DNA from 2 places in the Nocardioides panzhihuensis genome. Region 1 is predicted to be linked to the other one. Evidence: riboswitches for the same ligand, from Rfam matches in the RefSeq annotation. Region 1 holds a riboswitch; the other holds the start of a gene.

Region 1 (14,667 bases):
GTGGAGCAGCGGCGCCCGGCGCGGGACCCGCAGACCACCAGGAAGTACGCCGTCGGTGACCGGATCACGGTCGCAGCCGGCCTGCACGCAGTCGACCATCACCCGCCAGATCTCCAGGAGACCGGCGCGGACCTCGGCCTGCGTACGCCAGGTGAGCTCGTTCGCGAGCATGAGGTCGGAGACCCGGAACCCCTCGCGCTCGCAGGTGCTGAGCAGCTCGGCACCGGTGGTGAACGGAAACCGGACGCGCGAGCTGTCGGGGACGACCCGCGCGACACCCGAGGCGTGCTCGTCGACCACGAAGCCACCGCCGACGGAGTAGTAGGTCCGCTCGCGGCGTACCTGGCCCGAGGCGTCGTAGGCAGTGAACACCATGCCGTTGGGGTGGCCGGGCAGGCTCTTGCGCCGGTGCATCACCAGGTCGGTGTCATCGGCGAAGCGGATCGGGCGGTGGCCGCCCAGCGACAGCTCCCCGCGCTCACGGATGGCCGCCACCCGCGCCGAGGACGACCGCGTGTCGACGGTCGCCGGCTCCTCGCCCTCGAGACCGAGCAGCACCGCCCCGGCCGAGCCGTGCCCGTGACCGGTCGCGCCGAGCGACCCGAACAGTTCGGCCTTCACCCGCGTCACCGCGTCCAGCTGACCGTCCTCGACGAGGCCGTCGACGAAGATCTTCGCGGCACGCATCGGTCCGACGGTGTGCGAGGAGGACGGGCCGATCCCGATCGAGTACAGGTCGAAGGCGCTCAGGGCCATCACGGCCGGCCCCGATGGCTCTGCCACCGTCGCGACACCGCCGAGGTCAGCGGTCACGGCGGTTCACTCCTCGATCAAAGCGTCGTAGGCCGCGGCGTCGAGCAGATCGGGAGCGTTCGAGATGCGCATCTCGAAGAGCCAGCCGGCGCCGAACGGGTCGCTGTTGATCAGCGCAGGGTCATCGACGACCGCCGAGTTGATCGCGAGCACCTCGCCGTCGGCGGGCGCGAAGAGGTCGCTGACCGACTTCGTCGACTCCAGCTCACCGCAGCTCTCTCCCCCGGTGATCTCGCTGCCCACCTCGGGCAGCTCGACGAAGACGATGTCGCCCAGCGCCTCGGTGGCGAAGGCGGTGACCCCGACGCGCGCGACCTCGTCGCGGGTCTCGATCCATTCGTGCTCGGCGGTGTAGGACAGGTGGGACGGGTTGCTCATGGCGGTGCTCATTTCTTGGAGTAGAAGGGAAGGTCGACGATCTCGGCGTCCTCGTGGCTGCCGCGTACGACGACCTGGATCTTGGTGCCGGAGACGGCCAGGTCTGGCTTGACGTAGGCCATCGCGATGGGGCGGCCCAGCGTGGGCGACGGGGAGCCGCTGGTCACGATGCCGATCTCGTCGCCGGTGGCCGGGTCGATGACGGCGTAACCGGCCCGCGGGGATCGGCGCCCGGTGGCCACGAGGCCGACGAGCGTGCTGCGCGGGCCCTCCTCGCGGCGCGCGGCGAGGGCGGCGTCGCCGACGAAGCCGTCGGGCTTGTCGAAGGAGACCACCCGGCCGAGGCCGGCCTCGAAGGGGGTCGTCTCGCGGCTCAGCTCGTGACCGTAGAGCGGCATTCCGGCCTCGAGCCGGAGGGTGTCGCGGCAGGCGAGCCCGGCGGGGATCAGCCCGTGCGGCGTACCGGCCTCGGTGATCGCCTCCCAGACGGCGGCGGCCGACGAGGGCGCGCAGTAGACCTCGAAGCCGTCCTCGCCGGTGTAGCCGGTGCGCGCGAGCAGCACGTCGATCCCGGCGACCTTGCCGGCGTCGATGGCGTAGTAGCGAAGGGTCGGTACGTCCAGGTCGGTCACAGCCGCGACGATCTGAGCCGAGGCAGGTCCCTGGACCGCGATCAGCGCCCACTCCGCGGAGGCGTCGCGGACCACGGCGTCGTACCCCTTGGCCCGTTCGACCAGAGCCGGAGCGACCACGTGGACGTTGCTGGCGTTGGCGACGACCAGGTAGCGCTCGTCCTCGAGCCGGTAGACGACCAGGTCGTCGATGATGCCGCCGTCCTCGGCGCAGATCATGGAGTAGCGGGCGCGGCCGACGCCGATCGCCGACGGTCGGCCGACCAGGGCGTGGTCGAGGGCCCGTCCCGCCTCCGGTCCGGTCACCTCGATCTCGCCCATGTGGCTCAGGTCGAAGAGCCCTGCGGTGGTGCGTACCGCGTGGTGCTCGGCGGTCTCCGAGCCGTAGCGGACCGGCATGCTCCAGCCGGCGAAGTCAGTGAACGAGGCACCGAGCGACTGGTGGATCGCATGCAGAGGGGTAGGGACAGGTGAGGTCATGTGCGGGAGGCTCCCTGATGATGGCTGCCGCTGATGCGGCACCCGTGGACGGGTGACCTCCCCGCTCTGTCATCGCTACCTGAGAGCTTCACCGCCCGCAGGGACGATTTGCACCGTGGGTGCAGGATCCAGCGGATCCTGTCTTTCCAGAGTTCGCCTCACCACAGCGGTCATGGGGCCTGAGAGATTCTGGGGAGGTTTGCTCCTTCGGCGCCTCACCCGGGACGGTGAGGACTCTCCCGCTGCAGTTCGAACGGCGGATGTGAAGTTGTGCGGCACAACCTAGGTCTGGCCACCTCGGCCGTCAAGATCCGGCGACATCGAGTGAGCCTCGACCCCGTTAACGAGAACTGTTCTCAACGGGTTCTACGATGGCTCGATGCCACCCACCAGCGCCAGCACCCGAGTTCCCGTGGTCATCCTCACCGGCCATCTGGGGTCGGGCAAGACGACGTTGCTCAACCATCTGCTGCGCCAGCCGGGCGCGCGGGTGGGCGTGGTCGTCAACGACTTCGGCGACATCAACGTCGACGCCGGGCTCGTCACGGGTCAGGTCGACGAGCCGGCTTCGATCGCCGGGGGCTGCCTGTGCTGCCTGTCCGACGCCGGCGGCCTCGATGACGCCCTCGAGAAGCTCACCCACCCGCGGCTCGCGCTCGACGCCGTCATCGTGGAGGCCAGCGGGCTCGCCGAGCCCGGCACGCTGGCGCGCCTCGTCCGCTTCAGCGGTGTCGAGCGGGTACGCCGCGGTGGGCTCATCGAGGTCGTCGACGCATCGGCGTACTTCGACACCCTCGACGACGGCCGGGGTCCGGCACCGGTCCGGTTCGCCGCGGCCACGCTGGTCGTCATCAACAAGACCGATCTGGTGCCGGCCGCCGACCGGGACGAGGTCCTGGCGCGGATCGAGCGGCGCGTGCTGGAGCACAACCCCGACGTCCAGATCGCGTACGCAGTGGGTGGCCGCATCGACCCTCGGCTCGTCTACGACGCCGCCGTGCCCGAGGACCCGCCCGACGAGCTGCCCATCGCCGCGCTGCTGCGCGAGGCGGCCGCCGACCACGCGGCCCATCAGCACGCCCGGTCCGTCACCGTCACCACCCCCGGCACCATCGAGCCGGCTCGGCTGCTCGACCTGCTCGAGGACCCGCCGTCGGCGGCGTACCGGGTGAAGGGGACCGTCGCGGTCGCGACCGGGCAGGGGCCGCGCAGCTACCAGGTGAACCTGGTCGGGCGCAGCGCGCATGTGGCCGCGGAGAGGCCCGGCCGCGCGACCACAGAGACGAGGAGCGAGCTCGTGGCCATCGGCCTCGAGCTCGACCCCGATGAGGTTTGGCAGAGGCTCACCGCCGCCCTCGCCCCGGCCGAGCGACCGAGCACCGACGGCCTTCGTCGGCTCCGCCAACTGGTGCGCGTCAGTCTCTGACGCGGGCTCAGCCCGCTCGGCGCACGATCCGCTCCATGTCGGTGATGACCACCGAGCGCGACTCCAGCCTGACCCAGCCCTTGGCCGCGAAGTCAGCGAGCGCCTTGTTGACCGTCTCGCGGGCCGCGCCCACCAGCTGGGCGAGCTCCTCCTGGGTGAGGTCGTGACGGACGTGCACACCCTCGTCGGTGGTCTCACCGAACCGCTCGGCGAGATCCAGCAGTGCCTTCGCCACCCGGCGGGGCGCGTCGGCGAAGACCAGGTCACCGATCACGTCGTTGGCCCGGCGCAGGCGACCCGACAGCAGCGCGAGCAGCCCGCGCGTCACGCTCGGCCGCCCGTCGAGCAGCCTCAGCAGGTCGTCGTGCGACAGCGAGGCGAGCTCCACCTGATCGGTGACGGCCGTGACCGTCGAGGAACGCAGGCCGGGATCGAAGAGCGACAGCTCACCGAAGACCTGCCCCGGCCCGAGGATCGCCAGCACGCTGTCCTGCCCGCTGGCCGAGGCACGGCTCAGCTTCACCTTTCCGGACACGACGGCGTAGAGCCGGTCCGCGGAATCGCCCTCGTGGAACAACACCTGGCCACGCCTGAGGCGGACCTCCCCCATCATCGCGAGCATCGCCGTCATCGACTCGTCGTCCAGCTCGCCGAAAAGCGGCGCGTGCCGAAGCACGTCTCGATCCATTACTAAGCCGCTCCTGTCGTCGTTTGGTTCAAGCCATCAGGGTACCGAGACCAGGGCTGCCGACAGCGGATGTGTGTCCCTCGTCGCACGCCTGTCGAGTGCGTTCTTCGCCACACCGGAGATGATGGGAAGCCTCGAGACGAAGACGGGGTTGGTGTTGTTGTGAAGCTCTCCATGCTGGACAGGTCTCGCACCCGGGTGGGGTACGACGAGGGCGCTGCGCTGACCCACACGATCGAGCGGGCGGTGGCGGCCGAACGGCTCGGCTACCAGCGGTTCTGGGTCGCCGAGCACCATGCGGTGCCGGGGATCGCGTCGGGATCGCCGCCGGTCCTGCTCGGCGCCCTCGGTGCGCACACCTCCACGATCCGGCTCGGTTCTGGCGGGGTGATGCTGCCGCACCACCAGCCGCTGGTCGTGGCCGAGCAGTTCCTGATGCTCGACGCGCTCTACCCCGGCCGGATCGACCTGGGAGTCGGGCGCACCCTGGGCTTCACCGCACCCGTACGCCGCGCGCTGCGCCAGGATCTCGACGACCCGGACACGTTCGCCGAGGACATCGAGGAGCTCCGGGGCTATCTCGACCGCACCGCGCCGGTCACCGCCCGGCCGGCCGCGTCCCGTCAGATCCCGATCTTCGTGCTCGCGACCGGACGCGGTCTCGCCCTCGCCGCTCAGCTCGGGCTGCCGGTCGTAGTCGGCGGTCCGGTGCTGGACAGCCCACGGCTGGGCGAGCTGCTCGGGGCGTACCGGAACGACTTCCGGCCCTCCTCACAGGCGTCAGCGCCGTCGGTGACGGTCTCCGCCGACGTGCTGGTCGCCGACACCGACGCCGAGGCCGCCGAGCTCGCGCTGCCGGAGGCGTGGGCGATGGCCAGATCGCGGCAGACCGGCGAGTTCGGAGCGCTCGAGCCGGTCGCGGCGATCCGCGACCAGACCTGGACGAACCAGGTGCGCGAGCGGGTCGAGGCGCATCTCGCGCGCACGACCGCGGGCTCTCCCGCCACCGTACGCAGCCGCCTCGACCGGCTGGCCGAGGCCACCGGAGCCGACGAGCTCCTCGCCTTCACCTCCACCTATGACCGCGACGCCCAGCTCGCCTCCGACGCCGCGCTCGCCGAGATCATGACCGGGCGCGCCCAGGTGTCGAGCCAGTCGCGGAGCTAGTGGACAGGGTGTGGGCGGCCTCCAGGAGGAGGCGACCCAGCTCGGCCTGACGCGGTGGCGCGAGACGGGCCTCGATGCCGGTGATGCTCAACGCTCCGTACGGCTGCCCGTGGGCGTCGAAGACTGCGGCACCCAGACCCCAGCTGCCGACCACGAGCAGGCCCGGGTTGACGGCGAAGCCGCGCTCACGGGTCGCGGCGACCCGCTTCCGGAGAGCGGACGCCGAGTGCTGCTCGCCGTAGGCCCCGACGAGGTCGGTCCGGGCGAGGTAGGCCTCGCGCCGCGGCTCCGGCAGGAAGGCGAGGATCGTCAGGCCCGCCGAGGCGACGCCGAGCGGAAACCGGATCCCCTCGTGGAGCACGTGCGAGCGGATCGGGAAGCTGCCGTCCTCGCGCAGTACGCAGACCGTCTCGTCGCCGCGCCTGATCGAGAAGAACGCGCTCTCCCCCGTCTCCCGGGCGATGCGCAGGACCGCCGCCCGGGCCGCCGGGGTGATGTCGTGGCGGGTGGTCGCGGCGGCGCCGAGCAGGAAGCACTCCGGGCCCAGGTGCCAGGCGCCGGTTGCGTTGTCTCGCTCGACCAGGCCCTCGTCCTGGAGCGCGCTGAGCAGCCGGTGAGCGGTCGGACGCGGGATCGCGGCGGCCGTCGCGAGCTGGGTGGTCGTCGCGCCCTCGGGTTCGCGCGCGGCGAGCAGCCGCAGCAGGTGCGCGCTGCGGCGGATCACGCTGGGCTGAGGCGCGTCCTGACCGGGTTGCATGGAACGTACGATAGGCGCGTCCATTCAGTGAACGCCATAGCGTCAGCGGGGCCGCTCATCGAAAGACCGAGCGGGAACTCGCGCTCGTCTATTGACCGATCGGCTTGCCCCGCCTTGACTGATCAGCATGGACAAGGTCATCTCCTCAGCCGCCGAGGCGGTCGCGGACATCCCGAGCGGAGCGACCCTCACGGTCGGCGGCTTCGGGCTGTGCGGCATCCCCTCGGTGCTCATCAATGCTCTCCTCGAGGCCGGCGTGTCCGACCTCGAGGTGGTCTCCAACAACGCCGGCGTCGACGACTGGGGCCTGGGCCTGCTGCTCGGCGCCGGACGCCTGCGCCGCGTGGTCGCGTCGTACGTCGGCGAGAACAAGGAGTTCGCGCGGCAGTACCTCTCCGGCGACCTCGAGGTCGAGCTGACCCCGCAGGGCACGCTGGCCGAGCGGATGCGCGCGGGCGGCTCCGGCATCGCCGCGTTCTACACCCGCACCGGTGTCGGCACACAGGTGGCGCAGGGCGGGCTGCCGTGGAAGTACGACGACGCGGGCAACGTCATCAAGACCTCCCCCGAGAAGCCGGTGATGACCTTCGAGACGCCTGAGGGCGAGCGAGAGTTCGTCCTCGAGGAGGCCATCGTCGCCGACTTCGGCATCATCCGCGCCTGGAAGGGCGACCGCCACGGCAACCTCCTCTTCAAGGACTCCGCCCGCAACTTCAACCCGCTCGCCGCGATGGCCGGGCAGATCACGATCGCCGAGGTCGAGGAGCTCGTCGAGCCCGGCGAGATCCCACCCAACGACGTCCACCTCCCCGGCGTCTATGTCCACCGCGTCGTGCCCCTGACCCCCGAGCAGGCCGCCGACAAGCGCATCGAGAAGAGGACGGTCCGCTGACATGTCATGGACACGTGAAGAGATGGCCGCCCGTGCCGCCGCGGAGCTCTCCGACGGCGACTACGTCAACCTCGGCATCGGGCTGCCGACCCTGGTGCCCAACTACGTCCCCGACGACGTCGAGCTGGTGCTGCAGAGCGAGAACGGCATCCTCGGCACCGGCGCCTACCCGACCGAGGACGCCGTCGACCCGGACCTGATCAACGCGGGCAAGGAGACGGTGACCGTACGCAAGGGGGCGAGCTTCTTCGACTCCGCCATGAGCTTCGGAATGATCCGCTCCGGCAAGATCGACGCCGCGATCCTCGGCGCCATGCAGGTCTCTTCGTCAGGCGATCTGGCCAACTGGATGATCCCCGGCAAGATGGTCAAGGGCATGGGCGGCGCGATGGACCTCGTCCACGGCGCGAAGAAGGTCGTCGTGCTGATGGAGCACGTCGCCCGCGACGGCTCCTACAAGATCGTCGAGGAGTGCTCGCTCCCCTACACCGGGCTCGGCGTCGTGCAGCGCATCATCACCGACCTGTGCGTCCTCGACATCACCCCCGACGGCGTCCGCCTGGTCGAGCTCGCCCCCGGCGTCACGTACGACGAGGTGGCAGAGAAGACCGAGCCTCCGATCCTCCGCTGACCGCCGAGACGTCAGCTGCGTCGGCCGAGATGTCACGGGTGTGACGTCTCGGCCGACGTACGTGACGCCTCGATATCTGCGTACGTTCAGAGTTCGCCGAGCAGGTTGAGGTAGGCGTCGCGGGACGGCTCGAGATGGGCGGCGCAGACCCGCACCAGCTCATCGGTCCGACCCTCACGGAGCGCCACCACCATCGCCCGGTGCTCATCGCGGGACCGCTCCAGGAGCCTGTCGTTGACCACCGTGAGCGACCGGATCGGCGAGGCCATCCGTGCGTGACGGCGCACGGACTCGACCAGGAACTGGTTCGGGGCCAACCCGAAGAGAAGCTCATGGAATCGGATGTTGGCGCGCAGCGCGGAGCGGCGATCGCCGCGATCCACCGCCTGCTCGTGCTCGTGCATCGCGTCCTCCACGGGACGGATCTGATCGCCAGGAACCGGCGTCGTGATGGCGCGGGCGCAGGCTGTCTCGACCAGCTCGCGAACGTCGTAGAGGTCGCGCACCTCTTGGGCTGAGAAGGAGCGGACGAGCGCGCCCACATGGGCACGCCGTTCCACGGCACCTCGCGTCTCGAGCGTGGAGAGCGCGCTGCGTACGACATGGCGTTTGGCGTCGAAGCGCTCCATCAGCGCGTCCTCGACGAGGCGCTCGCGCGGGTGCAGCAGGCCCATCGCGATGTCCTCCTCGAGCTCGCCGGCGATCGCCTCGACCTGCGCCGACGCCCGCTGGCGGGTCGTCTGAGCCGAGTCAGAGAGCGCATCGCTCGCCCGGGTAGTCATCAGTGCCTCCTCCTTCCGCTCCGACCATGCCAATGCTTTCACGGCGTCACACTCGCTCGCGGGCGGACCGGCCGTTGCGAGAGCCAGCGAGATGTGGTGTGATGCCAGTCTCAACCAGATTATCAATAATAAGGACGATAATGTTCGACGAGAGCATGCCCACCGGGATGCGGTCCAACCTGACCAGCTATGGCGACACCGAGTTCGCGCTGTTCCTCCGCAAGGCGTTCATCAAGGGCGCCGGCTACAGCGACGACGCTCTCGATCGGCCGGTGATCGGCATCGTCGACACCGAGAGCGGCTTCAACCCCTGTCATGGCAACGTTCCCCAGCTGATCGACGCCATCAAGCGGGGCGTGATGCTGTCCGGTGGCTTCCCGGTGAGCTTCCCGACGATCTCGGTGCACGAGAGCTTCGCCCACCCCACGAGCATGTTCTTGCGCAACCTCATGTCGATGGACACCGAGGAGATGCTGCGAGCCCTGCCGGTCGACGCCGTCGTCCTCATCGGGGGCTGCGACAAGACCGTGCCCGCCCAGCTGATGGGCGCCGCCTCTGCCGGGAAGCCCGCCATCCAGCTCGTGACCGGCTCGATGCTGACCGGGAGCCACCGTGGCCGCACGGTCGGCGCGTGCACCGACTGCCGGTTCTTCTGGGGCAAGTACCGGGCCGAGGAGATCGACGACGAGGAGATCGCAGAGGTCAACGGCAGGCTCGTCGGCTCGGTCGGCACGTGCTCGGTCGCCGGCACCGCCAGCACCATGGCCGCGGTCTCGGAGGCGATGGGGATCGCGCTCCCGGGAAGCGCCACTCCGCCTGCAGTGACGGCCGACCGGATGCGGGTCGCGGAGGAGACCGGTCGTCGTGCGGTCGGTATCGCCACCGAGCGGCTGACCATCGACCAGATCCTGACCCCCGCGGCCTTCGACAACGCCTTCCGGGTCCTGCTCGCCATGGGCGGATCCACCAACGCCCTGGTGCATCTGGCCGCGATCGCCGGTCGCTGCGGCTATCCCCTCGACCTCGACGCCTTCGACCGCATGGGGCGAGAGACGCCGGTGCTCCTCGACCTCAAGCCGTCGGGTGATCACTACATGGAGGACTTCCACCGCGCCGGTGGCGTCCAGCGCCTCATGCTCGAGATCCGAGACCAGCTGCAGCTCGACGCGCTGACCGTCACGGGCCGCACTCTCGGCGAGGAGCTCGACGACGCGCCGGCGCCCTTCCCCCAGGACGTGATCCGCGGACGGGACAACCCGATCCACAGCGGCGGGAGCATCGCCGTCCTGCGCGGCAACCTGGCGCCCGGCGGATCGATCATCAAGCAGTCCGCCGCGACGCCCGCTCTGCTCGAGCACCGCGGTCGGGCGGTCGTCTTCGAGGATGCCGAGGACCTTGCGGCCCGCATCGACAGCGACGACCTCGACGTCGACGCGGACGACATCCTGGTGCTGCGCAACATCGGTCCGGTCGGCTACCCCGGCATGCCCGAGGCCGGCTACATCCCGATCCCTCGCAAGCTGGCCCGCGCCGGCGTCAAGGACATCGTCCGCATCTCCGACGGCCGGATGTCGGGCACCGCGGCCGGCACGATCGTCCTGCACGCCTCCCCCGAAGCGGCGGTCGGCGGACCGATCGCCCTGGTCCGCACGGGCGACATGATCACGCTCTCCGTCAAGGACCGTACGCTGCGCCTGGAGGTCCCCGAGGAGGTGCTCGCGACCCGAGCCGAGCAGGTCGTCGAGCGCCCGAAGCCCCGACGCGGGTACGCAAAGCTCTACGCCGACGAGGTGACCCAGGCCGAGGAGGGCTGCGACTTCCGCTTCCTCCAGGACCCAGACCCGACCGTTCCTGTCCCCCGGCCCACCCACAGCGCGCACTGACCCGCGGAAGGAGATCTCCCCCATGAACCACGAAACCTGGGTCGTCACCGCCGCGCTGCTGGCGATCGGCACCCTGCTCGTCCTGATCATCAGATTCAGAGTCCAGGAGTTCCTGGCCCTGCTGATCACCACCTTGCTGTTCGGTCTCGCCGTCGGCACGAACCCGAACGAGCTGATGGAGCTCGTCGTCACGGCCATGGGCGACTCGTTGGGTCAGCTCGCGCTCGTCATCGCGCTCGGCGCGATCCTCGGCACCGTGCTGCAACGAGCCGGAGCCGCTGAACGCATCGCCCTGACGCTGGTCGACAACTTCTCCGACCGCATGGTCTCCTGGGGTCTCGGCCTCGCCGGATTCCTCGTCGCCACCTCGGTCTACATCGATGTCGCCATCGTCGTCCTGGTCCCGATGCTCTACGGAGTCGCCCAGCGCACCGGCAAGTCCCTTCTGCACTACGGCATCCCACTGTGCGCCGGCCTCAGCTGTGCCTACACCTTCATGCCGCCCGCCCCGGGCCCACTCGCGACCGCCGGCATCATGAATGCCGACATCGGGCTCGTCATCCTCTTCGGCGTCGTCTGCGGCATCCCCGCCGTGTCCGTCGCCGGGCCGCTCTTCGGTCGCTACATCGCGAAGAAGATCATGGTCGTACCGCCCGCCATGGCCACCGCCGGCATCGGCGGCGGAAGCGCCACCTCCGGGTCGTCCGTCGATGCGTCGGAGCAGGCGCCCGACGTGGCAGGCACGGCCAACCCCAAGTCGTTGCCGTCCTTCGCCTCGGTCGTCGCGACGCTGCTCATGCCGCTGGTCCTGATCCTGATCGGCACCGTCGGTCGCACGATCGGCGGCGACTCGACGGCAGTCGCTCTGCTGACCTTCATCGGCCACCCCGTCATCGCGCTGCTCATCACGTGCCTGTTCAGCCTGTGGGCTTTCGGCGTCAGGCTCGGCGCCGGGGCTGCCGACCTCCAGCGGCTCGCCAGCGACGCACTCGGCCCGGCCGGCATGATCATCCTGGTCACCGGCGCCGGCGGTGTCTTCGGCGACGTCCTGGTGTCGTCCGGGCTCGGCGACACCCTGTCCTCGGCCATGCGCGACGCGAACGTACCCCTCGTCGTCTTCGGCTTCCTCGTCTCCGCCGTCATGCGTATCTCCCAAGGCTCCGGCCTGGTCGCGATGGTCACGGGTGCGACCTTCAGCGCTCCTCTCGCCGAGTCGCTCGGCACGAGCGACGCCGGTGTCGCCCTCACCTGCATCGCGATCGCCTGCGGCGGCGCCGGCTTCTCGCATGTCAACGACTCCGGCTTCTGGATGGCCAACCGCTACTTCGGGATGAGCGTCGCCGACACCCTTAAGTCATGGACGGTGATGAAGTCCCTGGTCGGCCTCACCGGCTTCGCCGTGGTCCTCATCCTGAGCATCTTCATCTCCTGACCCCAGGAGCAGTCGGGTCGAGACGTCACTCCCGTCGGCCGAGACGTCACTCGCGTGACGTCTCGGCCGACGTACGTGACTTCTCGGCCGACGTGGTTGACGCCTCGGTTCGTCTGCGAGAATGTCCGGCGTGGATCTGAGGGTGGTGCGGCCGACACGCGGGAGCGTGTGGCTGGCGCTGCTCGCCGCAGTCGAGATCACCACCGGGTCCAGCCTGGCCCACCTGGCCGGCGGCGGAGAGCTGCCGGACGCGTTGTGGCTGGCCGCGACCGGGTTCGCCGCCTTCGGTGTCGGAGTCGTGGTGCTGCAGCGCAGGGTCGGGATCGCTCTGGGAGCGGTGCTGGCCGGAGCGGCGCAGCTGGGGATGCACGAGGCCTTCGAGGCGTACGCCGCGCCTGCCGCGCACGCGCACAACGGCGCCGCGGGCGAGGCCTCGATGCTGCTCGCGCACACTGCGGCCGCGGCGCTCACCGTGGTCGTGTGGCTGCTGCACCGCCGGGCCTGGCGAGTCATCTCGCACGCACTGACGACGCCTCAGGTTCTGGTTCCGTTCCGCCTGCCGGTCCAGGCGCAGCCGGTCCTGCCGCGCACCGGACTGTGGACGTACGTCGCTGCCGGCCGGGGGCCACCGGTCCTCGCCTGAGGACCCGACCCCGCCCACTGGGCACACGCCCGACGCAGAACACTCCACAGAAAGCATCACCCATGTCTCGACGTACCCTCGCGCGCCTCGGCGCGCCCGCCGCCGCTGCCGCGGCTGTCACCTTCCTCGTCGCCGCTCCGGCCTCGGCGCACGTCACGGTCACCCCGACCGAGACGGCGGCCGGCGCCTACACCGTGCTGACCTTCAGCAACGGCCACGGCTGCGAAGGCTCCCCGACCAAGCAGATCACCATCCAGGTGCCGGAGGGGATCAACACGGTCACCCCGACGCGTCAGCCGTTCTACGATGTCAAGGTCACCAAGGAGAAGCTCGCCGAGCCGATCAAGGACGCCCACGGCAACGAGCTGACCGAGCGCGACGCGACCATCGTCTACACCGCGAAGACCCCGCTGCCCGACGGTCAGCGTGACGCCTTCGAGGTCTCCCTCCAGCTTCCCGAGGAGGAGGGCACGCTCGCCTTCCCGGTCATCCAGACCTGCGAGAAGGGTGAGACCGCCTGGATCGAGGAGACCCCCGAGGGCGCCACCGAGGAGCCCGAGAACCCGGCACCGGCCTTCGATGTCACCGAGGCGACCGACGACGGCCACGGCCACAGCTCCGACGAGGCTGCCGAGAAGGCCGAGCCGGTCGCTGCGGACGTCGAAGAGGGCGGCGACAGCAACCTGTGGGCCGGCATCGGTGCCGGCGCTGGCATCCTCGGACTGATCGCCGGCGTCACCGCCCTCGCGCTGGGGCGTCGTAAGGCGTGAGTGCTCCCCTGACGCGCCGGCCCGGTCTCGACAGGCTCGATCGTCGAGATCGTGGCCGGCGCGCCCTGGGGCGGCTGCTGGTGGCGCTTGCCGCCGCGGCGTACGCCGTCCTGCTCAGCATCTCCCCCGCCCAGGCGCACGCGACGCTGATCGGCACCGACCCCGAGGAGGGTGCGGTGCTGGAGGTGGCTCCGGAGACGATCACCTTCACCTTCGACGAGGCGGTGACCCTGCCGCCGGCGGGCGTGACCGTCTACGACGCGAAGGGAGAGGAGGTGACCTCCGAGGCGACCGCGAGCGGCACCTCGATGGAGGTCGCGCTCGCGAACCCGAGCAGCCTCGGCGACGGCACCTACGTCGTCGCCTGGCGTGCGGTCTCGGCCGACGGTCACCCGATCTCGGGCTCGCTGACCTTCGCGGTCGGAGCGCCGAGCCTCAGCGTCGCCCCACCCCCGTCCACGGAGCCATCCAAGGCGACGGCGGCGATCCACGGGTTCCTCCAGTTCATCCAGTACGCCGCGCTGCTGCTGGTCGTCGGCCTGGTCTGGTTCCGCGCGGTGATCGTCGGTGACCACCGCGTCCCCGACCGCGCCACCGCCCGGGTCCAGCGTCTGCAGATCGTCGCCGGCATGGTCGCGGTCCTCGCGCTGGTGTTCCTGGCGCCGGCCAGCGGAGCGCTGCAGAGCGAGAGCGGACCGGGCGCCATGCTCACCTTCGACGCCTGGTCACCGGCGTCGGTCGGGAAGGAGTGGCTCAGCGCCCTGGTCGGGATCCTCGGCATCGCGGCCACGCTCGTCCTGCGCCCGAGACCCCGCCTGGCCGCGGCCGCCGGGCTGTTCGCGATCATGTCACCGGCATTGGTGGGCCACTCCCGCGCGGTCGTACCCGCCTGGCTGGTCACCGCGACCGACATCGTCCACCTCATCGCCGGCGCGCTGTGGCTCGGCGGCCTGGTCGGTCTCGCGCTGACCCTGCCGCTGATCACCAGGCGCGGCACGGTCGCGGCCGAGATCGTGACCCGCTTCTCCACCCTCGCCGCCGTCTCGCTGGCAGTTCTCGCGGCCTCCGGCGTGCTCATGGGCTGGCGGATCCTCGGCTCGTGGGACAACCTGCTCAACAGCACGTACGGCACCCTGCTGATGACCAAGGTCGCCCTGGTCGTCGCGGTCGCGGTGATGGCGGCCGGCAACCGACTGCTGGTCCTCCCCCGCGTCCGTCAGGCGGTCGGTCACGACGACACCGTCGAGGCCGGCTCGATGCTGCGCCGTGCGGTGCTGATGGAGGCGGGCGTGC
Region 2 (14,667 bases), 1.2 Mb from region 1:
CGCCCGTTCACCCATCCGCTGGTCACCGAGCTCGTCACGCACGGCATCCAGGTCGCACCGGTCACCCTGCACACCGGCGTCTCTTCCCAGGAGGCGGGCGAGGCCCCCGGCGCGGAGTGGTTCGAGGTCTCCGAGACCACGGCCCGGCTGGTCGAGCAGACCAGGTACGCCGGCGGCCGCATCGTCGCGGCCGGCACCACCGTCACCCGGGCCCTGGAGTCGGCGGTCGTCCCGGCGACCGGAGCGGTCAAGGCGGCGAGCGGCTGGACCGACCGGGTCATCACCCCCGCCAACCCGCCGTACGTCGTCAACGGGCTGATCACCGGCTGGCACGACCCACAGGCCAGCCACCTGCTGCTCGTCGAGGCCGTCGCCGGCCCTGAGCTAGCCCAGGCTGCCTACGACGCCGCTGTCGCCGGGGACTACCTGTGGCACGAGTTCGGCGACTCCGCCCTCCTGCTCCCCTGAGCGCCGAGACGTCACGTACGTCGGGCGAGGCGTCACGTACGTGCCATCTCGGCCGACCGAAGTGACGTCTCGGCCGACGGGGGTGACGTCTCGACGGGTTAGAGGTCGCCCTCGGCGTAAGTCACGGGGGTGCCGACGGAGACGGTGCGGCCGACGGTGCACAGCCGGGTCTCGGACTTCTTGATCGCGTCCGGGAGGACCTTGCGGGCGGCATCGCCGGCCTCGCCCTCGGGGAAGGTGATGTCGAAGGTGACCGAGATGTCGACCAGGCGGTTTCCCTTCTCGTCGCGGATCTTGGTGGCCGCGGCGAGGGCCTCGAAGGCCTCCATCGGCGACCGCTTGCCGGTGATGAAGTCGACGTCCAGCGCGCTGCAGCCGGCGAGGGCCGCGAGGAGCATCTCGACCGGCGTGAAGTCGGGGTCCTCCCCGTGGCCGAGCACCAACGTGCCTCCGCGGGAGTTGGTCGCGCGGAAGCGGTGCTCGCCGATCTTCTCCAGAGATACCGAGCGCAGGTCTGCAGCAGAGTCAGTCATGGGCAAAGAGTGCCATCCGCCGGTTAGCCTGTGCGACGTGACCACCCAGAGCCTGCCCTTGCGCCGTGACGAGGCCGCCGACCGAGCCAGCCTGCTGACGATCGACGACTACGACGTACGTCTCGACCTGGCTGCCAGCGAGAAGACCTACCGTTCGGTGACGACGATCCGGTTCACCTCGAGAGGCGGGCCGACGTTCGTCGACCTGAAGCCGGTCTCGGTCGAGCGGATCAGCCTCAACGGCAGCCCCGTCGACCCGGTCACGCTCGCCAAGGGACGCCTCCCGATCACGACGCAGGAAGGCGCCAACGAGCTCGTAGTCGAGGCCACGATGCCGTTCCGCAACGACGGCGAAGGGTTGCACCGCAGCGTCGACCCCGCCGACGGCCGGGCCTACGTCTACGGCATGTGCTTCATGGACGCCGCCCCGACGATCTTCGCCTGCTTCGACCAGCCCGACCTGAAGGCGCCCTACACATTCCACGTGACCGCGCCGCAGGACTGGACGGTGATCGGCAACGCTCCGGGCACCCAGACCGAGCCCGGCGTGTGGGAGCTCGAGCGCAGCCAGCCGCTCTCGACGTACTTCGTCACGCTCGTCGCCGGTCCCTGGCACGTGATCCACGACGAGCACGATGGGATCCCGCTGTCGCTGAGCTCGCGGCAGAGCATCGCGGCCGACCTCGACAAGGACGCCGAGGAGCTCTTCACGCTCACCAAGCAGTGCTTCGACGAGTTCCACCGGCTCTTCGGCATCCGCTACCCGTTCGGCAACTACCATCAAGCGTTCGTGCCGGAGTTCAACGCCGGCGCGATGGAGAACCCGGGCTGCGTCACCTTCCGGGACCCGCTCATCTTCACCTCGCGGGTGACCCGCGGCATGCGCATCCAGCGTGCCACCACCGTCGCCCACGAGATGGCCCACCAGTGGTTCGGCGACCTGGTCACCCCGCAGTGGTGGGACGACCTGTGGCTCAACGAGTCCTTCGCCGAATACATGGGCAACCGGGTGACCGCCGAGGTGACCGAGTACGCCGACGCCTGGGCCGACATGTCCTACGCCCGCCGCCAGTGGGGGCTGACCGCCGACCAGCGCGGCTCGACGCACTCGGTGGCCGGCAACGGCGCCGAGGACGCGGTCTCGGCGCTGCAGAACTTCGACGGGATCTCCTACTCCAAGGGCTCCGCGATCCTGCGACAGCTGGCCGCCTCCCTGGGCGACGACGTCTTCTTCGCGGGCGCTATCGACCACTTCACCAAGCACCGGTTCGGCAACGCGACGATGCACGACCTGTTCGGCTCCTGGGCCTCGGCCGCCGCCGAGGCAGGTGTCGAGTTCGATCTCGACACCTTCACCGCCCAGTGGCTGCTCACCGCCGGGCCGGACACGCTCTCCTGGGACCCGGCCAAGATGGTCGTCAACCGCACCGCGCCCTCACTGCACCCGGCCGACCGCTCCCACACGTTCCGCGCGGCCATCCTCAACGGCACCAGCTGGACCACCGAGGACATCACGGTGAACGGCGACCAGACGCCGCTGAAGGTCGCCGCCAACGCCGTCGTGCTCGACCCGTACGACGACACCTGGGCCGCGGCGATCCCCGACTGGGAGACCGTGCAGGCGCTGAAGGGCTCGATCGCCTCGATCACCGACGACGGCCTGCGCGCAGGCGTGTGGAACAACCTGCGCAGCGCCTGGTTCAACGCCGCGGTCGACCCGGCCGACGTCATCGACGTCGCCGAGGCGTCCCTGCCGATCGAGGACCTCGAGGACACCCCGAGGCGTACGATGCCGTGGCTGTTCGGCTCTGTGGTCCCGCTGGCGCCCGAGGGTGCCCGTGAGCGGCTCCACGATGCTGCGCTGCGCAAGCTCGCCGAGGTCGCTCCCGGCTCCGAGCTGCAGCTGTCCGCCTACCGCGCGGCGATCCGCTCGGCTCGCTCCGAGTCGCTGCTGCGGGAGTGGCTGGCGACTCCCCCGGCCGGCATCGAGACCGACCTCGACCTGCGCTGGCGCATCCTCGCCAAGCTCGCCGAGATCGGCTCGGCGACCCGCGAGGAGCTGCAGGCCGCGTACGACGCGGAGCCCGCCAACGACGCCCGCATCCACCACACGGGCGCCCTGGTCAGCATTCCCGACGCGGAGGCGAAGGCGTACGGCTGGTCGGTGTTCACCGGCGAGACCGACCTGCCCAACTACGACATCCTGGCCGCCGGGCGAGCGTTCTGGAGCGGTCCGGCCGAGCTCACCGAGAGCTATGTCGAGCGCTATTTCGACGAGCTTCCGGCCACCGCCGAGAAGCGGTCCGGGTGGAGCCTCGCCGAGGCCGCCGAGGCGTTCTTCCCGAGCGGCTCGGTGACCGAGGAGACGATCGTCGCCGCTCGGGCGGTCGTCAAGCAGGACCCTTCGACAAGCTCAGGACACCGTCTCGACCCGGGCGTACGCCGCCGGGTCTCCGATGCTGCCGACAACCTGCAGCGCCACCTGGCGATCAAGATCACCTATCCGCGCACCTGAGACGGGCACGAGCACCGCGACCCGCGACCTCGTCGCGGGTCGCAGGCTCGAATGTCCGTGGTCACCGATAGTTTTCGTTACATGCGGATCCTGCACACCTCCGACTGGCACCTGGGCCGGTCCTTCCACCGGGAGGGCATGCTCGGGCACCAGGCGGCGTACGTCGACCATCTCCTCTCCGTCGTGGAGCAGGGGAACGTCGACGTGGTGTGCGTCTCCGGCGACATCTACGACCGTGCGCTTCCGCAGGTCGACGCGGTGCGGCTCGCCTCCGAGGCGCTCTCGCGGCTTGCGGCCTCGCGTGCGAAGGTCGTCATCACCAGCGGCAACCACGACTCGGCCCAGCGACTCGGCTTCGGCTCCGAGCTCATCGACGCCGCCGGCATCTTCATCCGCACCGACCTGGCCGGAGTCGGCCGCCCGGTGATGCTTCCCGACGAGAACGGCGAGGTCGCCTTCTACGGTCTCCCCTACCTCGACCCAGACGCAGCCAAGGCGTCGTGGCGACTGGAGTCCCGCTCCCACCAGGCAGCGCTCGGAGAGGCCATGCGCCGGGTCCGCGCCGACCTCGAAGGCAGAGGCGGCCGCAGCGTGGTGATGGCCCACGCCTTCGTCACCGGGGCGGAGCCGTCCGACTCCGAGCGCGACATCTCCGTCGGTGGTGTGTCGATGGTGCCGGCCAGCCTCTTCGAGGACATCTCCTACGCCGCTCTCGGTCACCTCCACGGCCGCCACACGATCACCGAGACCGTGCGCTACAGCGGTTCCCCGCTCGCCTACTCCTTCTCCGAGGCCAACCAGCTCAAGGGGTCGTGGCTCATCGACCTCGACGAGTCCGGCTTCGTCGCCAGCGAGTTCGTGGAGGCGCCGGTCCCGCGGACGCTGGCCAGGCTGCGGGGCACGCTCGAGGAGCTGCTGGGCGACCCCCGCCACGAGGTCAACGAGCAGTCGTGGCTGCAGATCACCCTGACCGACCGGATCCGCCCGGCCCAGGCCATGGAGCGTCTGCGGCGGCGTTTCCCGCACACCCTCGTGCTCGGGTTCGAGTCCACCGCGCCGGTGCTCGGCGCGCTGTCGCGACCGGACCCGTCCCAGCCCCGGCGCGACATCGACCTGGTCACCGAGTTCGTCGCCGAGCTCCGCGGCGAGCCCGCCGCCAAGGCCGAGCTCGCGCTGCTCCAGACGGCGGTCGACGCCTGCTGCGAGGACCCCGAGGTGGACACGCTCGACTCGCGCGCCGGCGACGCCGAGGAAGAGGAGTGGCTCGAGGTGCTCTTCTGATGCGCCTCCACCACCTGGAGGTCGCCGCGTTCGGGCCCTTCACGGGCATCGTCGAGGTGGACTTCGACCAGCTCTCCGAGGCGGGGCTCTTCCTGCTCTCCGGAGCTACCGGCGCCGGGAAGACGAGCGTCCTGGACGCGGTCTGCTTCGCGCTCTACGGCGACGTCCCCGGTGACCGTTCCGTCGCGAAACGCCTGCGCAGCGACCGCGCCCCGGCCGAGGTCGCAACGCGGGTCGTCCTGGAGGCGACCCTCGCGCAGCGCCGCTTCCGGATCACCCGCTCGCCGTCGTGGGAGCGTCCCAAGCGGCGCGGTGCCGGCACCACCACCCAGCAGGCATCGGTGGTGCTCATGGAGCAGGTCGGCGAGGAGTGGCGCACCCTCACCACCCGTCTCGACGAGGCCGGTCACCTGGTCTCGGATCTCCTCGGTATGACGCTGACCCAGTTCGTGCAGGTCGCCATGCTCCCCCAGGGCCGCTTCCAGGCCTTCCTCCGCTCCAGCGCCGAGGAGCGCAAGCGACTGCTCGAGCGGCTCTTCCGCACCGAGCGTTTCGCGGATGTCGAGCGCTGGCTCCGGGAGCGCCGCGTCGAGCTCCGGCGCCGCTCCGAGGAGCTCAACGCCGGCGTCGCCGAGGTGGTCAGCCGGATCAGCGAGACCGCCGCCGTCACCCTCCCCGACGACTGGGACGTCCACGATCTCGGCCTCCCCGCCGGCGACGGCGCCATCGCGGCCTGGGCGCGTGGTCTCGCCGAGGAGGCCACCGAGGCGCAGGCGGTCACCTCCGGCGCCGCGATGGAGGCCCTCGCCGCGGAGGCGGAGACCCTCGACGCTCTCGACGCCGCCCGTGCGATGGCGGAGAAGCAGCGCGGCCTCCGTGCGGCCGCTGCCGCCGAGAGCCGCCTCGTCGCAGCGTCAGAGGAGCAGCAGGAACGCGTACGCCGCGTCGAGGCCGCCCAGCGCGCCGAAGCCGTCACCGGGGTCAGCGAGCTCGCCGACCAGGCACGGCGCGAGCACGCGCAGGCGACCGCCCTGGCTCCGAGCGATCTGACCCTGACCGATGCCAAGGCAGCCGTCGAACGCGTCTCCGCGCGTCTCGCGCAGGCCCGCGCCCTCGAGCCCGTGCAGCATCGGCTCGACGAGGTCACCCGTGAGCTCGCCGCCACCCGCACCCAGCGCGACCGTCTCCTCACCCAGACGCGCGAGCAGGCTCAACTCGCCGAGGAGCTGCCCCAGCAGATCGAGACGCTCGCCGCGGGCCTGACAGCGGCCACCGAGGCGGCCGCCGCGATCCCGGTGCTGCGTGCCCAGTTCGCGGCGGTGACCGAGGTCAGCCGGCTGAGCGGAGAGCTCGTCGAGGCCCGCGCCAGGCACGAGGCGGCCCGGACGGCCGCCATGGAGGCGCGCACCCACTATCTCGACGTACGCCAGGCCCGGCTGGACGGCATCGCCGCCGAGCTCGCCGGCGCCCTCGCGGTCGGCGCGGACTGCCCCGTGTGCGGGTCTCACGAGCACCCCCACAAGGCCTCCCCGGCGGACGGCGCTCCCGATGCCGCAGCAGAGAAGACCGCTCAGACCGCCTATGACAACGCCAGTGCCGAGGAGCACGCTCGAGACCAGCACGTGCGCGACCTCAGCACCCGTCTCCAGCTCGCCCAGGAGGCCGCCGGGGAGACCGAAGAGCCTGCCGCGACCATGGCCGAGCGCCTGGCCGGTCTGGAGCGGCGGGCCGCCAGCGAGCCGGGCCTGCGCGCCCAGCTCGCCTCCGTCGAGGAGCGACGGGCCCGCTCGGTGACGCTCCGTGCCGAGCTGGAGACCCGTGCCGCCGAGCTCGAGACCACGCTGCGTCACCTCACCGAGGAGCGCGCGCGGCTCGAGGAGCAGCTGGCCGACGTCCGTGGTGACCACCGCGATCTGGGCGCCGTGCTCGCCGCTCTCGAACGTGACCACCGGGCCGCGGCCACCGACCTCGAGCGCCTCGAGGCTGCCACCCGCGCCGCGGATGCGCTCGCCGCCGCCGAGCGCACCCTCACGGCCACCGCGGTCCGGGCCGGCTTCGACTCGCCGCAGAGAGCGCTCGCCGCGGTCCTCCCGGCGGAGCGGGTCGCCGCCCTGAACAGCCAGATCAAGACGTACGCCGACAGTCTGGCTGCTGCCCGCGCGACCCTGGACTCCCCCGGCGCCGCCGAGATCCTGGCCACCGACGAGCCCGACCTGCCAGCGCTCTCACTCGCCCACCGCAAGGCCGCAGACGCAGCCGACACCGCCCGCTCGGCTGCAGACACCGCGGCCACGCGGGCGGCACGCCTCGACTCCCTCCAACGCGACCTCACCCACGCGCTCTCCACCTGGGCGCCGGTGCGCGGCGACCTCGAGATCGCGGCGCGGCTCGCCTCCTTCGCCGAGGGGAAGAGCAGCGACAACCAGCTGCAGATGAGCCTGTCGGCCTACGTCGTCGCATACCGCCTCACCCAGGTCGTCGCGGCCGCCAACGAGCGACTGGCGAAGATGAGCGACCAGCGCTACGCCCTGGAGCACTCCGCGGCCAAGGGAGCCGGAGACCGCCGCGGCGGCCTGGCGCTGATGGTCCGCGACGACTGGTCAGGCGAGTCCAGAGACCCCGCCACCCTCTCGGGCGGCGAGACCTTCGTGGTCTCCCTCGCGCTCGCGCTCGGACTGGCCGACGTCATCATGAACGAGGCCGGCGGCCAGATGCTCGACACCCTCTTCGTCGACGAGGGCTTCGGCTCCCTCGACGCCGACACCCTCGACGACGTACTCGACGTCCTGGACACGCTCCGCGAGGGCGGGCGCATCATCGGCGTGGTCAGCCACGTCACCGAGATGCGCGAGCGCATCCCCACCCAGCTCGCGGTCGCCAAGGGTCGCGAAGGCTCCACCCTCGAGATCCACGGCACCTGAGCCCAACCAGCCGAGGCGTCACTCCGGTCGGTCGAAGCGTCACTCCCGTCGTTCGAGGCGTCACCCACGTGCCATCTCGGCCGACGCGGGTGACGCCTCGACAGGTCACTCGGCGAAGGACTCCACCGGCGGGCAGGAGCAGATCAGGTTGCGGTCGCCGTAGGTGTTGTCGATCCGAGCCACGGGCGGCCAGTACTTGTCCGGGTCGATGCCACGGGGGAAGACGGCCTCCTCGCGGGAGTACGGGCGGTCCCACTCGCCGACGAGCGCCCGGGAGGTGTGCGGAGCACCGCGCAGGACCGAGGTCTCTGCGGTCCACTCGCCCGAGGCGACCCGGTCGACCTCGCCCTTGATCGCGATCATCGCCTCGATGAACCGGTCCAGCTCGGCGAGGTCCTCGGACTCGGTCGGCTCGACCATGAGCGTGCCGGCGACCGGGAAGGACATCGTCGGAGCGTGGAAGCCGTAGTCGATGAGCCGCTTGGCGACGTCGTCGACCGTCACGCCCGTCTCCTTCGTCATCGGCCGCAGGTCGAGGATGCACTCGTGGGCGACCAAGCCGCTCTCACCGCGGTAGAGAACCGGGAAGTGCTCGTTGAGCCGCGCTGCCACGTAGTTGGCCGACAGCACGGCCGCGGAGGTCGCCCGGGTCAGGCCCTCGGCACCCATCAGGCGGACGTAGGCCCAGGAGATCGGCAGGATGCCCGCCGAGCCGTACGGAGCGGCCGAGATCGCGCCGATGCCCGAACGCTTCGAGGCGTCGGGGTGCAGCGAGTGCGAAGGCAGGTAGGGGGCCAGGTGAGAGCGGACCGCGACCGGGCCGACACCCGGTCCGCCACCGCCGTGCGGGATGCAGAAGGTCTTGTGCAGGTTGAGGTGGGAGACGTCGCCGCCGAACTCGCCGGGCTTGGCGTAGCCCAAGAGCGCGTTGAAGTTGGCACCGTCGATGTAGACCTGGCCGCCGGCCGCGTGCACCAGCTCGCAGACCTCGGTGATGCCCTCCTCGTAGACCCCGTGGGTCGAGGGGTAGGTCACCATGATCGCGGCGACGTTCTCGCCGTGGGCGTCGAGCTTGGCCCGCAGGTCGTCGAGGTCGACGGTGCCGTCCTCGGACGATTTCACGACCTCGACCTTCATCCCGGCCATCACGGCCGAGGCGGCGTTGGTGCCATGCGCCGAGGACGGCATCAGGCAGATCTTGCGGTGCCCCTGCCCCTGCGCGTCCAGGTAGCCACGGATCGCCATCAGGCCCGCGAACTCACCCTGCGAGCCGGCGTTCGGCTGGATCGAGACCTCGTCGTAGCCGGTCACCTCGGCCAGCCACCCCTCCAGCTCCCCCACGAGACGCGCGTAGCCGGCAGCGTCCTCAGCGGGGACGAACGGGTGCAGGTCGGCGAAGCCGGGCAGCGAGATCGGCTCCATCTCGGTGGTCGCGTTGAGCTTCATGGTGCACGAGCCGAGCGGGATCATGCCCTTGTCGAGCGCGTAGTCGCGCCCCGCCAGCTTGTGCAGGTAGCGCAGCATCTGGGTCTCGCTGTGATGCGTGTTGAAGACCTCGTGGGTGAGGTAGTCGGTGGTGCGCAGCAGAGCGTCGGGCAGCGCGCTGGCCGAGGTGCGGTCGATCTCCTCCAGGTCCGCGCCGGAGACGCCGAAGGCGTTCAGCACGGCCGACAGGGTCGAGCGCGTGGTCGCCTCCGAGGTGGAGATGCCGACGGTGTCGGCGTCCACCAGACGAAGGTGTACGCCGAACCGGCGCGCGGCGGTGACGACATCGGCCGCCCGCCCGGGAACGGTGACCCCCAGCGTGTCGAAGAACGTCTCCGAGACCAGCGAGAGCCCGGCCGACCGGAGCGCGGCGGCCAGCACGGCGGCGTAGCGGTGGGTGCGGGTCGCGATCGTCCGCAGCCCCGCAGGGCCGTGGTAGACGGCGTACATCGAAGCGCCCACGGCCAGCAGCACCTGCGCGGTGCAGATGTTGGAGGTGGCCTTCTCCCGGCGGATGTGCTGCTCGCGGGTCTGCAGGGCGAGACGGTACGCAGGTCGCCCCTCGGCGTCGACGGAGACGCCGACCAGGCGACCGGGCAGGTGCCGCTCGATCCCCTCGTGGACGGCCATGTATCCGGCGTGCGGGCCGCCGTAGAAGAGCGGGATGCCGAAACGCTGGGTGGAGCCGACGACGACGTCGGCGCCGAGCGTGCCAGGCGCCTCCAGGACGGTCAGCGCGAGCAGGTCGGCCGCGACCACCGCGAGCGCGCCCCGCTCGTGGGCGGCATCGATGACCGGCTTCAGGTCGGGCACCCGACCGGAGGCACCCGGGTACTGCACCAGCACGCCGATCAGGTCGCCCTCGGGCAGGCCCTCGGAGAGGTCCGCCACGACGACCTCGAGGCCCATCGCCTCGGCGCGCACCTTGACGACCTCGATCGACTGCGGCAGGGCGTCGGCGTCGATGACGAACGGCCCCGAACCCTTCCGGTTGGCCCGGTGCACCAGCGCGAGCGCCTCGGCGGCCGCGGTGCCCTCGTCCAGGAGCGAGGAGTTGGCCACCGGCAGGCCGCTCAGGTCGCCGACCATGGTCTGGAAGTTGATCAGAGCCTCGAGGCGGCCCTGGGAGATCTCTGGCTGGTAAGGCGTGTAGGCGGTGTACCAGCTCGGGTCCTCGAGCACGTTGCGACGGATCACCGGTGGCGTCACGGTGGCGTGGTAGCCGAGCCCGATCATCGCCTCGCCGGGCTTGTTGGAGGCGGCGATCTCCCGAGCCAGCGAGGCGACCTGCGCCTCGGACAGCGCGCCCGGAAGGTCGAGCGACTCGACCGAACGGATCCCGGCCGGGACGGCGTCGTCCATCATCTCCGCGACCGAGTCATATCCGAGCCGCGAGAGCATGGTCGCCTCGTCGGCGGCGGAGAGCCCGACGTGGCGCTCCACGAACGGGGAGGCGGCATCGAGCTCGGACAGGGTGGGCGTGTCGGACACAGTGGCTCCTGAGGGCATCTAAGACAACTCGTAAGCCCTCCCCTCTGTCACCGCACAAGCACGGCTTCAGAGTTGCCTGGTCCGCACAGTCGTGGGTGCCTGAGAGTTTCCGGGGAGGAATTGCCCCTTCGGCGCCCCAACGCGTGGGGCTCTCCCGTGCGGGATGGTCAGCAGGTCCAGCATAAAGGACGAGACCCTGAGGCCCCGCCTTCGCGGGGTCTCAGGGTCTGGTGTCGACTGAGTCCTATCTCACCCGGCGGTGCGAGCGGCGCGCCTGGCGGCCAGCTCGTCGGACATCGAGGCGACCTGCTCGCCGTCCTCGGACGTACGCTCGCTGGGGAGCTCGGCGAGAGTCCCCTCGACCTCGCGCCAGACACCACCGATGGCGATACCGAAGACACCCTGTCCGCCCTGGAGCAGGTCGATGACCTCGTCGTTGCTGGTGCACTCGTAGACCGAGGCGCCGTCGCTCATCAGGGTGACGCGGGTCAGGTCGTCGGTGCCGCGCTCGCGCAGGTGCTGCACAGCGGCACGGATCTGCTGCAGGGAGATGCCGGCGTCGAGCAGGCGCTTGATGACCTTGAGGATCAAGATGTCGCGGAACGAGTAGAGCCGCTGCGTACCCGAGCCGGTCGCGCCGCGCACGCTCGGCTCGACGAGCCCGGTGCGGGCCCAGTAGTCGAGCTGGCGGTAGCTGATCCCCGCTGCGTTGCAGGCCGTGGGCCCGCGGTAACCGGTGTCGCTGGGCAGGGTCGAGACATCGTCGGTGAAGAGAAGGCCCTGCTCGTCAGCCTGCTCCGCCGCGCGTTGCGCGTCGTCGGCGCCGTGGCCGGGCTTCTGTTCGTGGTCGAACACGATGTCCTCCATCGTCTACTCCGTTGTGCGTAACTCCACTCGGGGAATGAACGGCTGCGGCGGGGGGACCACACCGTTGGAGTTACAACAGAGACAATTACAAGGTAAGCGCCGTAAGCGCCCTGGTCAAAGAACCCTCCCCGGCGTGTCGCCGCCGCTAACTCTCAAGCTCAACTTGAGGGTTAGGGTCAGTGGGACTCGAAGTCCTCGGGCGTGATCTCGTCCAGGAACTCGCGGAACTTCTCGATCTCGTCCTCCTGCTCGGCCGGAACCGCGAGGCCCGCCTCGTCGAGGACTTCCTCGGAGACCACGATCTTGGTGCCCGTTCGCAGGGCCAGCGCGATCGAGTCCGAGGGCCGCGCACTCACCTCGACACCCGAGGCGAAGACCAGGTTGGCGTAGAAGACACGGTCGGTGACCGAGGTGATCTGAACCTCGGTCAGCTCGTTGCCGGTCGCCTCCACGACGTCCTTGAGCAGGTCGTGGGTCAGCGGCCTCGGCGGCACCACACCCTGTTGGGCGAAGGCGATCGCGGTCGCCTCGACCGCGCCTATCCAGATGGGCAGATATCGCTCACCGGCCACCTCGCGCAGCAGCACGATCGGCTGGTTGGAGGGCATCTCCACTCGGACTCCGAGCACATCGACCTCGCGCATGCATCCACCCTACCCGGTCGCCTCAGCAGCCTCAGCGCTCGCGCAGCCCCGACTTCACCAACGTGGCGTGCAGACGCACCGCCAGCGAGGCGATCTCGCTGCCGATCTCCTCGGCCCTGCCCTGCGCTCCGGCATTGCCGGGACGCCGCAGCGGCGCGACGATCTGCTCGATGAGACCGACCTCGCGGTCGGCGGCGGCCTTCATACCGCGCAGATGGCGGGGCTCGATGCCGAACTCGGCGAGCTCCTTGGCCGTACGCGCGATCGTGAGGGCGTCGGTGTCGTAGTGACCGCTGCGCAGCGGGACCACCAGCGCCATCTTCTCCAGCTCGCTCAGCAGCGCGTCGTCGACCTCGGCGATCTTGAGCAGCTCGCGTCGCGAGATCCTCATGTTGTCCGTACGCCGGAACGACTCGGCCCCCGGCGCACCGCCGGGCGTCAGTGCGACCGTCGGCACCGTGGGCACGGTCGGCTCGATCTCGGGCGGCTCGAGGCCGCGGTCGATCGCGTCGAGGTGCTCGCCGATGACCTTGAGAGGCAGGTAGTGGTCGCGCTGCATCCGCAGGACGTAGCGCAGTCGCTCCACGTCTCGGCGGGAGAACTTGCGGTAGCCCGCGGGCGTACGCTCCGGCTTGATCAGTCCCTTGTCCTCGAGAAAGCGGATCTTCGGGATGGTGACAGTCGGGAAGTCGGGACGCAGCTGGTCCAGGACCTGCCCGATGTTGAGCCGCTCCCCCGAGTCGCTAGCCGGCCGTTGAGGGTCAGGCGTCGCGGCGGCGGCCATGACTACGCCCCTTCGTGCCCGGCGTAGAAGACGAGCCGGAACTTCCCGACCTGGACCTCGTCGCCGTCCTTGAGGACGAACTTCTCGATCCGGTCGCGGTTGACGTAGGTGCCGTTGAGACTGCCGACGTCGGAGACCTCGAACGTGTCACCGGTGCGCGCGAACTCCGCGTGGCGACGCGAGACGGTCACATCGTCGAGGAAGATGTCGCTGTCCGGGTGGCGACCCGCGACCACGGTGTCCTGGTCGAGCAGGAAGCGGCTTCCCGCACCGGGACCGCGCTGGACGACGAGCATCCCGTTGCCCTGCGGCAGCGCCTCGACAGTGGCCGCCTCGATCGGGCTGAGCACCCGGTCGGAGGTGTCGGCGTCAGCCCCGAGCTGGATCGTCGAGGTCTGGTCGGTCCCGGTCAGGCTTACGCCACACTGCGAGCAGAACCGTGCTTCGGCGGGGTTCTGGCTTCCGCAAGCGGGGCACACGGACATTTGAGCTCCAGGTTCATCGAGGGCCGGGCACATACCCTCAAGTGAACGTTGAGGGATGGTATCCGCAACCTATCAGGTCGGCCCAGGTGTTCGGTTGACTTACGCGTCGAGTGATGCCTCGTACGCCGCGGCGTCGAGGAGGCTCTCCAGCTCAGCAGGATCGGCCGGGTTGATCTCAAAGAGCCAACCACCGCCGTAGGGGTCGTCGTTGACCAGCTCGGGCGTCGCGTCGAGGGAGCCGTTGACCGCGACGACCTCGCCCGAGATCGGCGCGTAGATGTCGCTGACGGACTTGGTCGACTCGAGCTCGCCGCAGCTCTCGCCGGACTTGATCGTGTCGCCGACCGTGGGCATCGAGACGTAGACGATGTCGCCCAGAGCGTCCTGGGCGTAGTTGGTGATCCCGATCCGTACGGACCCCTCGGTCTCGCCGGGGTTGCGCAGCCACTCGTGCTCGCTGGTGTACTTCAGTTCCTCGGGGTACACGGGCATCTCCTCGTCAGGTGTACTGGTCTGGCAGCGGTTGATCGTCCCGCGGAGCCGGTGTATGAAACCCTACTGCGCCGCACTGTCGAAACGTTCAGCGGGACACGGTGTGAATCGACTCGATGTCGATCTTCTCCTCCGACTCCACGTCGACCTCCGCACCCTGCTCCTCGAGCTGGTCCTGAGGGCCCTGGTAGAAGTCGATCGCGCCGGCCAGCGTGTCGGGAGGCCCGATCACCTGGAGACGGTAGGGCGGGCTGATCAGCTCACCGCCGACGTTGAGACCGGGCGTGGGCTGGCTGACCTCGATCGAGGACGACGCGACCAGGCGCACCGCCTCGCCGTCGGCCCCCTCGATCTCCATCGCCTCTGCGCCGCTAGTACGCAGCTCCTCGATGAGGTCGAGGAGCGCGGTCAGCCGCAGCGGGTCGGCGCCGGGGTCGATCTCGATCGTGATGCCCGGCCCGCTGACCGGGACCGTCCCGGCGATCACCCGGAGGGTGTCGACCTGCTCCTCCGCGCGCTGCAGAGCCGTCTGCTGCTGCATGGTCTGGTCCTCGAGCTCGTCGCGGGTCGCCTCGAGCTCCTCGATCTGCTCCTGGGCCTTCTGCGTCGTCCCGGCCAGACCGGAGAGGATGTCGATCAGCTCCTGCTCTCGCAGGCCGGCATACGTCGAGTCCTCGGTGTTCGTCTGGACCTGCACCACG

The links. Region 1 has a riboswitch for glycine ahead of gcvT (glycine cleavage system aminomethyltransferase GcvT). Riboswitches for the same ligand answer to the same signal wherever they lie in the genome.
Region 2: it holds a riboswitch for glycine, as region 1 does, so the genes downstream of both, gcvP (aminomethyl-transferring glycine dehydrogenase) here and gcvT (glycine cleavage system aminomethyltransferase GcvT) in region 1, are expected to answer to the same signal.

What each region holds. Positions count from the first base shown of each region.
Region 1 covers NZ_JACBZR010000001.1:3,247,866-3,262,532, forward strand. Annotated here, with positions in the region: gene BJ988_RS15430 (L-serine ammonia-lyase) at 1-756, opposite strand, end outside; gene gcvH (glycine cleavage system protein GcvH) at 820-1,203, opposite strand; gene gcvT (glycine cleavage system aminomethyltransferase GcvT) at 1,200-2,303, opposite strand; glycine riboswitch at 2,360-2,459, opposite strand; glycine riboswitch at 2,461-2,555, opposite strand; gene BJ988_RS15445 (CobW family GTP-binding protein) at 2,683-3,729, shown strand; gene BJ988_RS15450 (Crp/Fnr family transcriptional regulator) at 3,737-4,417, opposite strand; gene BJ988_RS15455 (MsnO8 family LLM class oxidoreductase) at 4,580-5,584, shown strand; gene BJ988_RS15460 (IclR family transcriptional regulator) at 5,541-6,341, opposite strand; gene BJ988_RS15465 (CoA transferase subunit A) at 6,469-7,233, shown strand; gene BJ988_RS15470 (3-oxoacid CoA-transferase subunit B) at 7,235-7,864, shown strand; gene BJ988_RS15475 (GntR family transcriptional regulator) at 7,951-8,646, opposite strand; gene BJ988_RS15480 (IlvD/Edd family dehydratase) at 8,787-10,529, shown strand; gene BJ988_RS15485 (GntP family permease) at 10,552-11,961, shown strand; gene BJ988_RS15490 (cell division protein FtsQ) at 12,083-12,604, shown strand; gene BJ988_RS15495 (YcnI family copper-binding membrane protein) at 12,667-13,374, shown strand; gene BJ988_RS15500 (copper resistance protein CopC) at 13,371-14,667, shown strand, end outside.
Region 2 covers NZ_JACBZR010000001.1:2,035,680-2,050,346, reverse strand. Annotated here, with positions in the region: gene BJ988_RS09645 (S-adenosylmethionine:tRNA ribosyltransferase-isomerase) at 1-468, shown strand, start outside; gene BJ988_RS09640 (OsmC family protein) at 567-1,001, opposite strand; gene pepN (aminopeptidase N) at 1,039-3,516, shown strand; gene BJ988_RS09630 (exonuclease SbcCD subunit D) at 3,598-4,797, shown strand; gene BJ988_RS09625 (AAA family ATPase) at 4,797-7,718, shown strand; gene gcvP (aminomethyl-transferring glycine dehydrogenase) at 7,824-10,712, opposite strand; glycine riboswitch at 10,771-10,861, opposite strand; gene BJ988_RS09615 (MerR family transcriptional regulator) at 10,944-11,561, opposite strand; gene BJ988_RS09610 (bifunctional nuclease family protein) at 11,738-12,205, opposite strand; gene ftsR (transcriptional regulator FtsR) at 12,237-12,989, opposite strand; gene BJ988_RS09600 (FHA domain-containing protein) at 12,992-13,474, opposite strand; gene gcvH (glycine cleavage system protein GcvH) at 13,574-13,960, opposite strand; gene BJ988_RS09590 (DUF881 domain-containing protein) at 14,055-14,667, opposite strand, start outside.